One region of the Bacillus sp. N1(2025) genome, then DNA from elsewhere that is predicted to be linked to it. Evidence: a T-box and tRNA genes for the amino acid it is inferred to sense, from the RefSeq annotation. Region 1 holds a T-box; the other holds one or more tRNA genes.

Evidence for each region. The T-box of region 1 lies ahead of thrS (threonine--tRNA ligase). A T-box ahead of a tRNA ligase gene usually reads a tRNA of that ligase, here a tRNA-Thr.
Region 2: it has a tRNA-Thr gene. The T-box ahead of thrS (threonine--tRNA ligase) is inferred to sense a tRNA for this amino acid. The anticodon was not compared.

Annotation. Positions count from the first base shown of each region.
Region 1 is NZ_JBLTJB010000010.1:106,813-112,922, reverse strand. It holds gene ACNFN4_RS18565 (MFS transporter) at 1-1,084, opposite strand, end outside; gene ACNFN4_RS18560 (ArsR/SmtB family transcription factor) at 1,228-1,530, opposite strand; gene thrS (threonine--tRNA ligase) at 1,562-3,496, opposite strand; T-box leader at 3,549-3,774, opposite strand; T-box leader at 3,808-4,032, opposite strand; gene ACNFN4_RS18550 (LysR family transcriptional regulator) at 4,140-5,006, opposite strand; gene ACNFN4_RS18545 (zinc-binding dehydrogenase) at 5,125-6,105, shown strand.
Region 2 is NZ_JBLTJB010000008.1:19,015-25,124, reverse strand. It holds gene ACNFN4_RS16525 (CdaR family protein) at 1-1,047, opposite strand, end outside; gene cdaA (diadenylate cyclase CdaA) at 1,040-1,861, opposite strand; gene rsiW (anti-sigma-W factor RsiW) at 2,026-2,652, opposite strand; gene sigW (RNA polymerase sigma factor SigW) at 2,666-3,229, opposite strand; tRNA gene ACNFN4_RS16505 (tRNA-Gln) at 3,459-3,530, opposite strand; tRNA gene ACNFN4_RS16500 (tRNA-Tyr) at 3,535-3,619, opposite strand; tRNA gene ACNFN4_RS16495 (tRNA-Thr) at 3,639-3,711, opposite strand; tRNA gene ACNFN4_RS16490 (tRNA-Val) at 3,717-3,792, opposite strand; tRNA gene ACNFN4_RS16485 (tRNA-Glu) at 3,796-3,867, opposite strand; gene ACNFN4_RS16480 (DUF523 domain-containing protein) at 4,048-4,500, shown strand; gene ACNFN4_RS16475 (GNAT family N-acetyltransferase) at 4,519-4,995, shown strand; gene murQ (N-acetylmuramic acid 6-phosphate etherase) at 5,095-6,024, shown strand.

The DNA of each region.
Region 1 (6,110 bases):
CGATCCATGTCACTGACGCAAGAGACAGATGAGTGACAACAATGCCCCCGATGCCCGCCCCGGCTGCCATAGCCAGCTGCATCACAGACTGGTTGAGGCCAAGTAATACACCCGATGATTCAGGCTCCATCGTTGCCAAATGATACTGCTGAGCAGGCCCGGATGACCAGGCTGCGAAGGACCAAAATATAAGCACTGCCGCCGCTCCGAAAGCAGAATGTGTGACAAACGGCAATAACATGAGCATGATAGCATGAAGCGCCATTCCGCCGGTTAATGTCATACGCGCCCCCCATTTGTCTGCGCTGAAACCGCCTGCTTTAGAACCGGCAAGACTTGCAACACCGAAAATAAGCAGCAATGTACTCAGTATTCCGCTTCCGATATGAGTAACGTTCAGTAAATACGGAGAAAGGTACGTATACGCAACCGAATAGCCTCCGAGCCAAAAAAACGTAATGGCCAGCCCGACAGCCACCTTTCGTTTCTTCAAAAGAGAAAATTGCTGAATGAGCGGCACCGGTTTATCTCCTTTTATCTCAGGCAACGCGAAACGTATAATAAGCATGGCAATGATTCCGATTGCCGCAATTCCGGCGAAAACCACCTTCCAGCCAAAAGCTTCAGACACGGTTCTTCCGATCGGAACACCGATAATGAGCGCCGCCGTAAACCCCATAATGACGGTCGCGAGAGAACTTGCCTGTTTTCCCGGGGGAGCGATTTTTGCTGCGATCGTAAGCGCGGTGACCACCACGGTTCCTGCTCCAAGCGCCATGATCACCCGCGCTCCCGCAAATAAGCCGAATCCCTGCACAAGGAAAGAAATGATATTTCCGATTACAAACAATCCAAGAGCATAGATCATGAGCTTCCTTCTGTCCAGTTTTGCTGTAAGGGCCATCATGACAGGCGTTCCGATTGCATAAACAAGTGAAAAAATCGTAATCAGCTGCCCTGCCGCTGCCACAGTAACTCCCAAGGAACCTGCAATTTTATCAAGCATCCCGGATATCACATATTCAGACGTCCCCACTAAAAAACTGATAATTGCCAAAATGTAAATCTTCCAGGTATTTTGCACCTGACACACTCCTTCATTGATGTTTTATATAAAGATATATTGTGATATATCGATATAAAAGGTTGAACAAACAGAAACAAATCGCAATATGTCGATGTGTAGCCGGAAAAAGAAACTGAATCCCTCTTCTAAAGGATTCAGCCCTACATTTCGCGCTGAAAATAATCGGCCATCGCCTTTATCGCTTCTTCATCTCTTTTATAATAGGTGTATTTGCCAATCCGTTTTGTTTGGATAAGGCCCGCCCGCTGAAGAATGGAAAGATATTGAGACGCCGTTGACTGTGTCATCTGAAGCTTATCGGTGATCTGGCTGACACATACTCCGATCTCATTCATATCAATGCCATCATGCGGGGCGAAGTGACGGTCCGGCTCTTTCAGCCATTGTAAAATCTCAAGCCGTGACTCATTAGACAACGCTTTAAAAACATCAATAGGTTTCATACGCTTTATTATATCGTGATTTTACGATATGTCAATGTAGTTTTTCTTCAATCTCTATTTTTTGTTTTGCCTCTCTTATGATCCGGGACATAAAATCACTCACATTCTCTTCAAATGTGTCTTCCCGCCCGTATTGCCGTACATGTACAGATTGATGGCGGCACTCTTGATCTCCCACAACAGCAATATACGGTATTTTTTTCATTTGTGCTTCTCTGATTTTATAGCCGAGTTTTTCATCGCGCTGATCGAGCTCAGCCCGGATACCCGCTTTCTTCATTTGCAGGTGCACCTGTTCTGCGCAGTCCCGGTGTGCGGTGTTTGATACTGGGATGATTTTTGCCTGTACCGGTGCAAGCCATAAAGGGAACGCTCCCCCGAAATGTTCTGTAATGATTCCGAGAAATCTGTCGAGAGATCCGAATACCGCTCGGTGGATGACAACAGGACGGACTTTTTGGTTTTTTTCATCAATATATGTTAAATCAAATTTCTCCGGCATTTGAAAATCCAGTTGGACAGTGGCGCATTGATGGCTCCGGTTCAGCGCATCTTTTATATGAATATCAATTTTCGGTCCGTAAAATGCGCCATCTCCCCGATTAAACCGAAAACGATATCCCTGTTCTTTTAATACTTTTTCTAATGCGCTCTCAGCCCTGTCCCACAAGCGTTCGCTTCCCATGTAATCTTCCGGTCTTGTTGACAGCTCAATATCATAGGAAAAACCAAATGCGGTGTACACCTCGTGAATCAGCTGCAGTGCCGAAGCGATCTCACTCTCGATCTGATCCTGCGTTACAAAAATGTGTGCGTCATCTTGGCAAAAAGATCTGACGCGGAGCAGGCCATTAAGCGCCCCGCTGAATTCGTGACGGTGCACCTGACCGAACTCAGCCATCCGAATCGGAAGATCACGATAAGAACGAAGCTTTTCTTTAAATATGAGCATGTGGCCGGGGCAGTTCATCGGCTTTAACGCGAAGCGCTGATGATCGGCTTCTGAGAAATACATATTCTCTTTATAATGATCCCAGTGGCCGGATTGCTCCCAAAGACGCTGGTTCATCATCATAGGGGTACGCACTTCCTGATAATGATAGGCATCCTGCTTTGAACGCAGAAATGATTCAAGCGTGTTTCGGATAAACTGACCGTTCGGCAGATAAAAAGGCATACCCGGCGCCTCTTCCGAAAACATAAAAAGTTGTAACTCCGCTCCCAATTTCCGATGATTTCTCATCTCCGCCTCTTTCAACAGCTGAAAATGTCTGTTCAGCTCCTTTTCTGAGGAAAATGCTTTCCCATAGATGCGCTGGAGCATTTTTTGGTTGCTGTCGCCGCGCCAATAAGCCCCTGATACATGAGTGAGCGAAAAAGCTTTTATCTGTCCGGCAGACGCCAAGTGCGGACCCCGGCATAAATCAATGAATTCGCTCTGGCGGTATATACTGATTGTATCAGTCTGCGGAATACCCGCTAAGAGCTCAAGCTTCAGCGGTTCATGAGCAAACAGCTGCTCTGCCTCTTCTCTGGGGATTTCTTCTCTGATAATTTCCGGATTTTCCGAAATGATTCGGTTCATCTCTTTTTCAATGACGGCCAGGTCTTTTTCAGTAATCGTTTCATCCATATCAAAGTCATAATAAAAGCCATTGTCAATAACGGGTCCGATCCCTAAACAAACCTTCGGATACAGACGTTTTACCGCTTGCGCCAATACGTGTGCTGCTGTGTGTCTCATCACTTCCAGTCCTGCTTCAGACTGAAAACTGCACAGTTCAATCGCCGCATCCTTATGAATGCTTCTTCTAAGGTCATATAACGATCCGTTTACCTTTCCGGCGGCAGACGCCTTTTTCAGACTCGGACTGATTGATTGAGCGATCTCTTCTAACGTAACGCCTTTCCGGTATTTTTTTTGTTTTCCATCAGGAAAAGTAATCACAATGTGTGGCTTCTTCACGGTCTGATCTCTCCTTTATTTTTAATAAAATAAAAAACACACTCATCCCAAAGAAAGGGACGAGTGTGTGTCAGACCCGCGGTTCCACCCAAATTCCCGCCACTTTAAGTGACGGCTCATTTTTGCCGTAACGCGGCTATACGGTATCGGCTGCTTTCGTTCACCGATACAGCTCAAAAGGCGGTAAGCTCATTCTTCGTGCCGGGAAGGTCTCAGCCGCGCCTCCCCTCTCTGTATGGCCGGTTAAAATGTCTCATGTCCTTTATCATTGCCATTTTTCTTATATAAACATAAAAACACACTCATCCCAAAAAAGGGACGAGTGTGTGTCAGACCCGCGGTTCCACCCAAATTCCCGCCACTTCAAGTGACGGCTCATTTTTGCCGTAACGCGGCTATACGGTATCGGCTGCTTTCGTTCACCGATACAGCTCAAAAGGCGGTAAGCTCATTCTTCGTGCCGGGAAGGTCTCAGCCGCGCCCTCCCTCTCTGTATGGCCGGTTAAAATGTCTCATGTCCTTATCATTGCAGATACTTTATCCGAAAAACTTTCTTTTATTATACATAAATTTTCCGAAAAAGAAAGTTTTTTTAAGAAAAACCAGAACGAAAAAAATTGGCGTACACAGCTGTCCTGTTTTCTCATCTTCCGTTCGGTAATGCTTTTAATCCATTCAGCAGTTCTTCAAACGCCGATGTCAAAAATAAATCACTCCGGTAGATGAATGATATATTCATATTCCGAAAATGTTCAGGGAGCTCATGAAGAAAAAGATTTTTCCTGTTTTGAAAATAACGGACGGCTGATGCAGGCAGAAAGGAAACCCCCATCCCCGCCTGCACCGCCCCAATAATGGCTTCCAACGTACCGAATTCAATGATTTTATGTGCGGGCACTGCCTCTTCTTTCAGTATGTTTTTTATTTTGCGGCGGTGCGAACAGCCCGCGGCAAAATAAAGAATCGGCTCTCGCAACAAGTCTTGCAAACTGCCTTCCCGCTCATTTGAGACCAAGACCAATTCTTCTTGAAATACAGCGACTTGCTCAAGATCTTCGTATTCGACCGGTCCATAAACAAAAGCGCCGTCCAGCTCATAATGTAAGACGCGCTGCACTAAGGTATGTGTATCACCGGTTGACAGAGACAGCTGTACTTTCGGGTAACGGCTGCAATACTCCGTGAAAAATTGAGGGAGATGGACGGCTGCCGCCGTTTCAAGAGAACCGATTCGAAGCGGGCCGTTCGGATCGCCTGCCTCTTGCGCCGTTTTTTGCGCCTCATGCAGCAATTGAAGGATTCTGTCTGCGTCTTTCAATAAGTTTTCACCTGCGGGCGTCAGCGTCATCCCCCGATTTGTGCGGTAAAAAAGCTGTGTTTGCAATTGCCGTTCCAGCTGCTGAATCCGGTTTGTCACATTTGATTGAACATAATGCAGGCTTTCTGCCGCCTTTGAAATACTTCCTTTGCGGGCGACAGCCTGAAAAATCTTTAAGTCTCCGCTTTCCATGTAAGGACACCTTCTTGTTATGATTTTTATTGATAGCCGGCTATCAATTTTCATTTATTTACTGCAGCTGATACAGCCTGTAAAATCTTTCTCATCAATTATAAAGGAGAGAAGAATGATGAATGCCCTTATCATACACGAAAATGGCTTTGATTTCAGGCAGGCACCTGACAAACGGCCGGGAAACGGCGAAGTAAAAATAAAGCTGAAAACAGCCGGATTAAACCATCGCGATTTGTTTTTAATGAAAAAACACAAAACCGGAAACCATGAATTTACTCTCGGTTCAGACGGCGCGGGAATCGTAACCGAAATAGGACACGGCGTCCGGTCTCATTTACTGCATGCAGAAGTCATCATCAACCCGGTGCTGAATTGGAAGACTGTTGAGGACGTACCAGCCGTCCCTGATATTTTAGGTGGTCCGAGCGACGGAACATTTTCACCTTATGTCATCGTTCCTGAGGAAAATGCCGTTTTAAAACCCGAACACCTGACTTGGGAGGAAGCGGGCGTGCTGCCGTTATCAGCATTAACCGCTTATCGCGCCTTATTTACAAAAGGACAATTAAAAAAAGGCGAACACCTTATCCTTCCGGGCATCGGAAGCGGCGTGGCAACATATGCCTTATTAATGGCAAAAGCTATCGGAGCGACAGTCAGCGTCACTTCCCGCAGCGAAAACAAAAAACAAACCGCACTGTCATACGGTGCAGACCGGGCAATTGACAGCTACGGTGACTGGAATGAGGCGCTGAATGGCGAAAAAGCAGATATCATACTTGACGGTGTAGGCCCCGCCTTGTTTCAACACTATCTTGACATTATGAAACCGAATGGCCGGATCGTAACATTTGGCGCCAGTTCAGGCGATCAGCTCGGATTTCCTATTCGCTCGCTGTTTTTTCCGCAGATTCATATTCTCGGTACATCAATGGGAAGCAATGAGGAATTCGCGGATATGCTGGAATTGATAAACCGCTGCGGCATCCGTCCCATTATCGACCGCATGTACCCTCTCAGTGAAGCAGCTGCCGCTTTTAACAGAATGCGGGAAGGACGGCAGTTCGGCAATATCGGCTTTCGTTTGGATGTCTAAAAAAG
Region 2 (6,110 bases), on a different contig from region 1:
CGATTCAGGATCGAGAAACTCAATCTGCTGTGAGCCTCCCAGTCCGACCGTCTTGATTCCGACATTGTCAAAATCCTTTTTGTCTTCGCTGTCCACTTTAACATGAAGCGTGATTTTTTCCGGTGATACCTTAGTGACACCCTTAGGAAGCGGGATATCGGCATTGATATCGGTATCTTTATCAATTTTGCCTAAATCAAGAGATACGCCGTCAATAAATTCCAGTGAATCCAGCACATCCTGCGGGCCGTAAACCGTCACCTCACTCGGATTCGAGTCAATGCTCGCAACGCTCACCCCGTCCGGAAGACTTCCCTTCCTTTCGATTTTGAAAGGAAGCTTTTTGCTCGGACTGGCTACGGGAACTGTCACTTTAATGACTGACGGTTCAACATCAACAGGAAGTGCGTTGCCGTCTTTGTCATAGACGGTCACCTTCACTTCCTTTTCAATGGTCTCATTTGCATTTTCAAGGTTCACGGATGCTTTGACAAGTGAAATGTTATCAATCACATTTTTCGAACCTGTAATCTGCACGTTTTTCGGGCTGATAATCGGCTGCTGAGGGGTGTATCCCTTTTTCATTTTGCTTTTATTGTAGTATTCAACTTCCACGGGAAAACTCTCAGCCGTTTTTTCCTGAATCGTAACCGTCGTGACTGACGGGTTAATGGAGATCGTCAGTCCGTCCGATACGTTTTTCGCCTTCAATTCGACCTTATGAGTCCCGGTCTTCAGCTTATTCATATCGGCGTATATCTCAAAATTCTTCGTCTGTCTCGCCTTTTTCACCGCACTTGTCGAGCCTTTAATCGTGACATTTACGGTCTGGGGCACGCCGGTGACGACATAGTTCGCTTCATCATAGTATGCTTTTACAGGAATATCAGTAAGCGTAGCCTCGTCAGTCGTTGATGTCGGAAAAAAGGATTCCCCCGGCTTTTTCGGAGTCGGCGCCTGGTTGTTGTTAACCGCAACGTAAAGCAGCAGCGCAAAGAGCAATGCAATGATCTTTACAGCCCAGCGGTTGTTTAAGAATTTATCCATTTTTCTTGCCCCTCCAGTACCAGCGGTTAGAAGAAGTATCTCTGGCGTTCTTCTTAAACTCGGCTTCAAGCATTTCTTTCAGTGCTTCTTCCGTCAATTCTCTGTGAAGGTCTCCGTTTTTGGCCACACTGATGGCGCCCGTCTCTTCAGATACAATAATGGTTAAGCTGTCCGTCACTTCACTGATGCCGACAGCCGCTCTGTGACGCGTCCCCAGCTCCTTTGAAATAAACGGGCTTTCAGAAAGCGGCAGATAACAGGCAGCCGCCGCAATCTCGTTATTTTTCATAATGACCGCTCCATCATGCAGCGGTGTATTCGGGATGAAGATATTAATCAAAAGCTCCGAGCTGACCTGCGCATTAAGCGGGATGCCCGTCTCAATATAATCGCCCATTCCCGTATCGCGCTCAATCGCGATGAGTGCGCCGATGCGGCGTTTCGCCATGTAGCTGATCGATTTTGTAATCGCTTCAATTGTCTTATGCTGCGCTTCCTCCACGGGGGTTCCGCTCCTGGAAAAGAACCGGCCCCGTCCGAGCTGTTCAAGCGCCCGTCTCAGCTCAGGCTGGAATATAATGATGATCGCTAAAAATCCCCATGTTATCGCTTGGTCCATCAGCCACTGAAGCGTGCTGAGTCCCAAATATGAACTGGCCATCCGGACCAATACGATGACGACGATTCCTTTTAAAAGCTGAACCGCCTTCGTCCCGCGTATGACCATGATTAATTTATATATCACATACCAAACAAGGAGAATATCAACGGCATTGCCGAGGTATTGCAAAAATGGGATGTCCTCAAAAGCCATTTCCTCGTCCTCCAAGAATTCAGTCATTTCGTTTTTCTGTTATGAATTGTGCTGCATGAGCAATATGTACATCATATAGCGTGCTCATTATACCACATTTTGATTTCTCAAGTGAAATGAGCCAGCGCGGCGATGCACAAAAAAGAGTAAAGCGATTATACGCTTTACTCATCTTCATTCGGGTCCAAAGCGCTCACGACGCCCTGGCCCGCCGATTTCAGTTCGTACCAGACCCAGTCAAACAATTGGTTAATCTCTTCAATCTGCCCGGTGACTTGTCCGGCTGAGGCCATGTATTTTTCTCCGTTGACGACGGTCACATTGCCGTCGACTTTTCCTTCAATGAACAGCTTGCCGTTTTTTACTGTGACATCGCCCTTTACGGTCTCGCCTTCAGGGACGGTGACCGTGTGATTCTGCACGACAAGGTTCGGCTGTTTGGACACACTGAAATTGTGGTCATTATGCCAGCTGTTGAAAAAACCGCCGCCCATTAAAATCACAAAAACCGCTGCGGCTGCAATCATCGGATGAGTTTTGATCCATCGTTTTACAGAAGCGCGTTTTTTCTCTTTTGGAAGATTCGCCATAACTTTGGCAGTAAAATCAGCAGGGGCCGTGACATGCGATGTGCTTCGGACGAGTGCTACGGATTTCTCCATTTCATGAAAATGCCGTTTGCAATTCCCGCATGACTGCAAATGTTGTTTTAATACGTTTTCATCTTCAGGAAGGATATCTCCATCAAGATGCTTATGCATAAGCTGCACGATCTGTTCAGGACAGCTCATTTCATCACCCCACTTAAAGATCCCTCAATTGTTTTCTAAGAGCCTCTCTGCCTCTGTGTATCCTTGTCTTGACGGTGCCGACAGGGATATTCAGAATCTCCCCGATTTCAATTAAAGAGAGTTCGTCAATATACTTTAATACAATAACCGTTCTGTACTTGTCAGGCAGCTTTAAAATCTTTTTCTGAATTGTGTCCGACAGCTCCAATGACAATACGGCGTCTTCAGGGAGAACCCCGTCCGCGGCGATCTGCGAATACATCGTCAGCCCTTCTGCTCCCGCTACTTCTGCGTCCAGATAGTAATCAGGCTTTTTCTTGCGGATGCGGTCAATGGTCAGGTTGGTCGCAATTCTGTAAAGCCACGTTGAAAACTTTCTGTTGATATCGAAACTGTCGATATTGACATACGCTCTGATAAAAGCTTCCTGCGCAATATCTTCCGCTTCGTGAACATTGCCGAGCATGCGGTAGCAAAGCTGGTAAATCTTATCTTTATAAAGGTCAACGATTTCTGCAAACGCATTTTGATCGCCTTTTTTGACTTGCTTGATTCTTTTTTTAATCAGGTTTTCCATGTTTTATCTTACCTCTGCCCTTCACCGGTCTGTATCTATACGTTGATTGTTTTAAAAGGTTTCATTTTTTTATTACATTTATTTTACCAAATTTCAGGCAGGGTGTAGATGGAAAATACAGAATATACTGCCTTAACAGCAGCTTAAAAATAGTATATCTGATGAACAATCAGAAATCGAAACAAAATGCTGATAAAAAAAGACACCTTTATGCAAAAGGTGTCTGATACTGGGCTAGCTGGATTCGAACCAACGCATGACGGAGTCAAAGTCCGTTGCCTTACCGCTTGGCTATAGCCCAAAAATGGTGGAGGGGGGCAGATTCGAACTGCCGAACCCTGAGGGAGCGGATTTACAGTCCGCCGCGTTTAGCCACTTCGCTACCCCTCCGTATTTTTTTGAAAAACAGTGCCGGCCAGAGGACTTGAACCCCCAACCTACTGATTACAAGTCAGTTGCTCTACCAATTGAGCTAGGCCGGCAAATATGGTGGAGGATGACGGGCTCGAACCGCCGACCCTCTGCTTGTAAGGCAGATGCTCTCCCAGCTGAGCTAATCCTCCATATGACCCGTACGGGATTCGAACCCGTGTTACCGCCGTGAAAGGGCGGTGTCTTAACCGCTTGACCAACGGGCCGTTATGTCCGCGTCGAGCTGACAAAAGTTATTATATACAGGTTGTACCCCATTTGTAAAGAGAAAAATTATTTTTTTTATTTTCAAACTTTTTTACCCGTTTTTTAACTGAAAAACTCATCCCTCCTCTCTTATTTCATTTATGATGAAAGTATCAAAATATTGAAGGGAATGGACACAGATGATCTTAGTCAGCTCTTGTCTCGGCGGTATCGAATGCAGGTATAACGGCTCTCACGCCGCTTCGGAAAAAATCCGCAGACTCGTAGAAGAAAAGAAAGCTGTTATGGTCTGCCCCGAACTTTTGGGCGGCTTCACCACTCCCCGCGAACCGGCGGAAATCATCGGCGGCACGGGCGAAGACGTGCTGAACGGAACAGCAAAAATCGTAACGGCATCAGGCGAAGACGTTACGGCTTTATATATGGACGGCGCGGAAAAAACGTTAGCATACGCAAAAGAAATAGGCGCCGCAACGGTCATCCTTAAAGAAAACAGCCCGTCCTGCGGCAGCAGCTTTATCTATGACGGCACTTTCTCAGGAAAAAAAATACTCGGAGACGGCATCACTTCCGCTCTTTTAAAACGGGCAGGCTGCCGTGTTCTATCAGAAGATGAATTGGATCAATTATAAAAAAGGAGAGTAGATATCATGGATGTAGCCCTGTCCTTTTATAAACCGGAGCATGCAGACGGGCTTAACGGGTTTGTGCTGAGTGAAGAAGATAAAAAGTTCACAGCTCTGCCGATAGATGTCCTGCCGCAGGCTCTTGTCATCCGGGATCGCTACCCGACAGTCATTTTAAAAGAAGACCGCCCCGTCGGTTTTTTTATTTTACATACCTCAAAAGAAACCATTGCCCCGTATTCGAACAATGTGTCTGCCATTTTGCTGAGTGCGCTGTCCTTACATGCACCGCATCAGGGAAAAGGTTATGCCAAACAAGCGATGCTGCAGCTCCCCGCTTTTGTCGCAAATTACTTTCCTTGGTGTGATGAAATCGTGCTTGCAGTAAACCATCGCAATCATCGTGCAAAGAACCTGTACCGGTCTTCCGGTTTTATTGATAAAGGGCGGCGCAGGATCGGCCCGATCGGTGAACAGCACATTCTGCATCATTTTTTGTGAAAGCGCTTGATTATCCATCTCATCCCTGCCGATTTTTCTTGAAACATCTATTCAGAAGCCCATATACTTCAAGTATTAACGACTTGGGAGGGTACAATCATGACAGACCGGCTTAACATTCACAGATTGACCACAGAAACCAGAAATCCGCAGACCGCTTCAATCCATCAAGCAGACACGATGGAAATTCTCCGCATCATTAACGAAGAGGATTTCAAAGTGGCTGAAGCCGTTCAGCAGGTGCTGCCCGATATTCAGATTGCCGTTCAATTCGCCCATCAGTCCTTACGGCGAAACGGCAGGCTGATTTATGCGGGAGCGGGCACAAGCGGCAGGCTCGGTGTACTGGATGCGGTTGAATGCCCGCCTACATACAGCGTAAGTCCCGACACCGTCATCGGTCTGATGGCCGGAGGGGCAGACGCCTTTTTGCAAGCGGCTGAAGGTATAGAAGACAGCGAGGAAACCGGCGCTCTCGATCTCAAAACGATCGGACTTACCTCAGAAGACACCGTGATCGCCATCGCGGCAAGCGGGCGCACGCCGTATGCGGCCGGTGCGCTGAAATACGCAAAAACAATCGGCGCCAAAACTGTCGCGCTCACATGCAATAAACACTCATTGATCAGCACTTATGCCGATCACAGCATCGAAGTCGTCGTCGGCCCCGAAGTGATTACAGGGTCAACACGAATGAAAGCGGCGACGGCACATAAAATGATTCTGAACATGATTTCCACGGCCGTGATGATCAAAAGCGGCAAAGTGTACGAAAATTTAATGGTGGACGTTCATGTCAGCAACGAAAAATTGAAAGAACGCGCAATCGGCATTATCCAAAGCATCACGGGCGTTCCGTACGACAAGGCAAAAGAAACGCTTGAGGCCGCAGGCAGCCATGTCAAAACGGCAATCGTCATGCTGAAGACGAATTCGGACGAAACACACGCGAAGGCACTGCTCAAAGAATCAGACGGCTTCATTGACAAAGCCATTGAACAGCACGTTTCAAAAGAAAAAGAACGCTGATCGTTCTTTGGTGGAAATAATGTGCTTTTACGAGCCCGCGCCGTTTTCATAATCGGCGCAGGCGCTTTTAGGACGCGTTTCAGGCA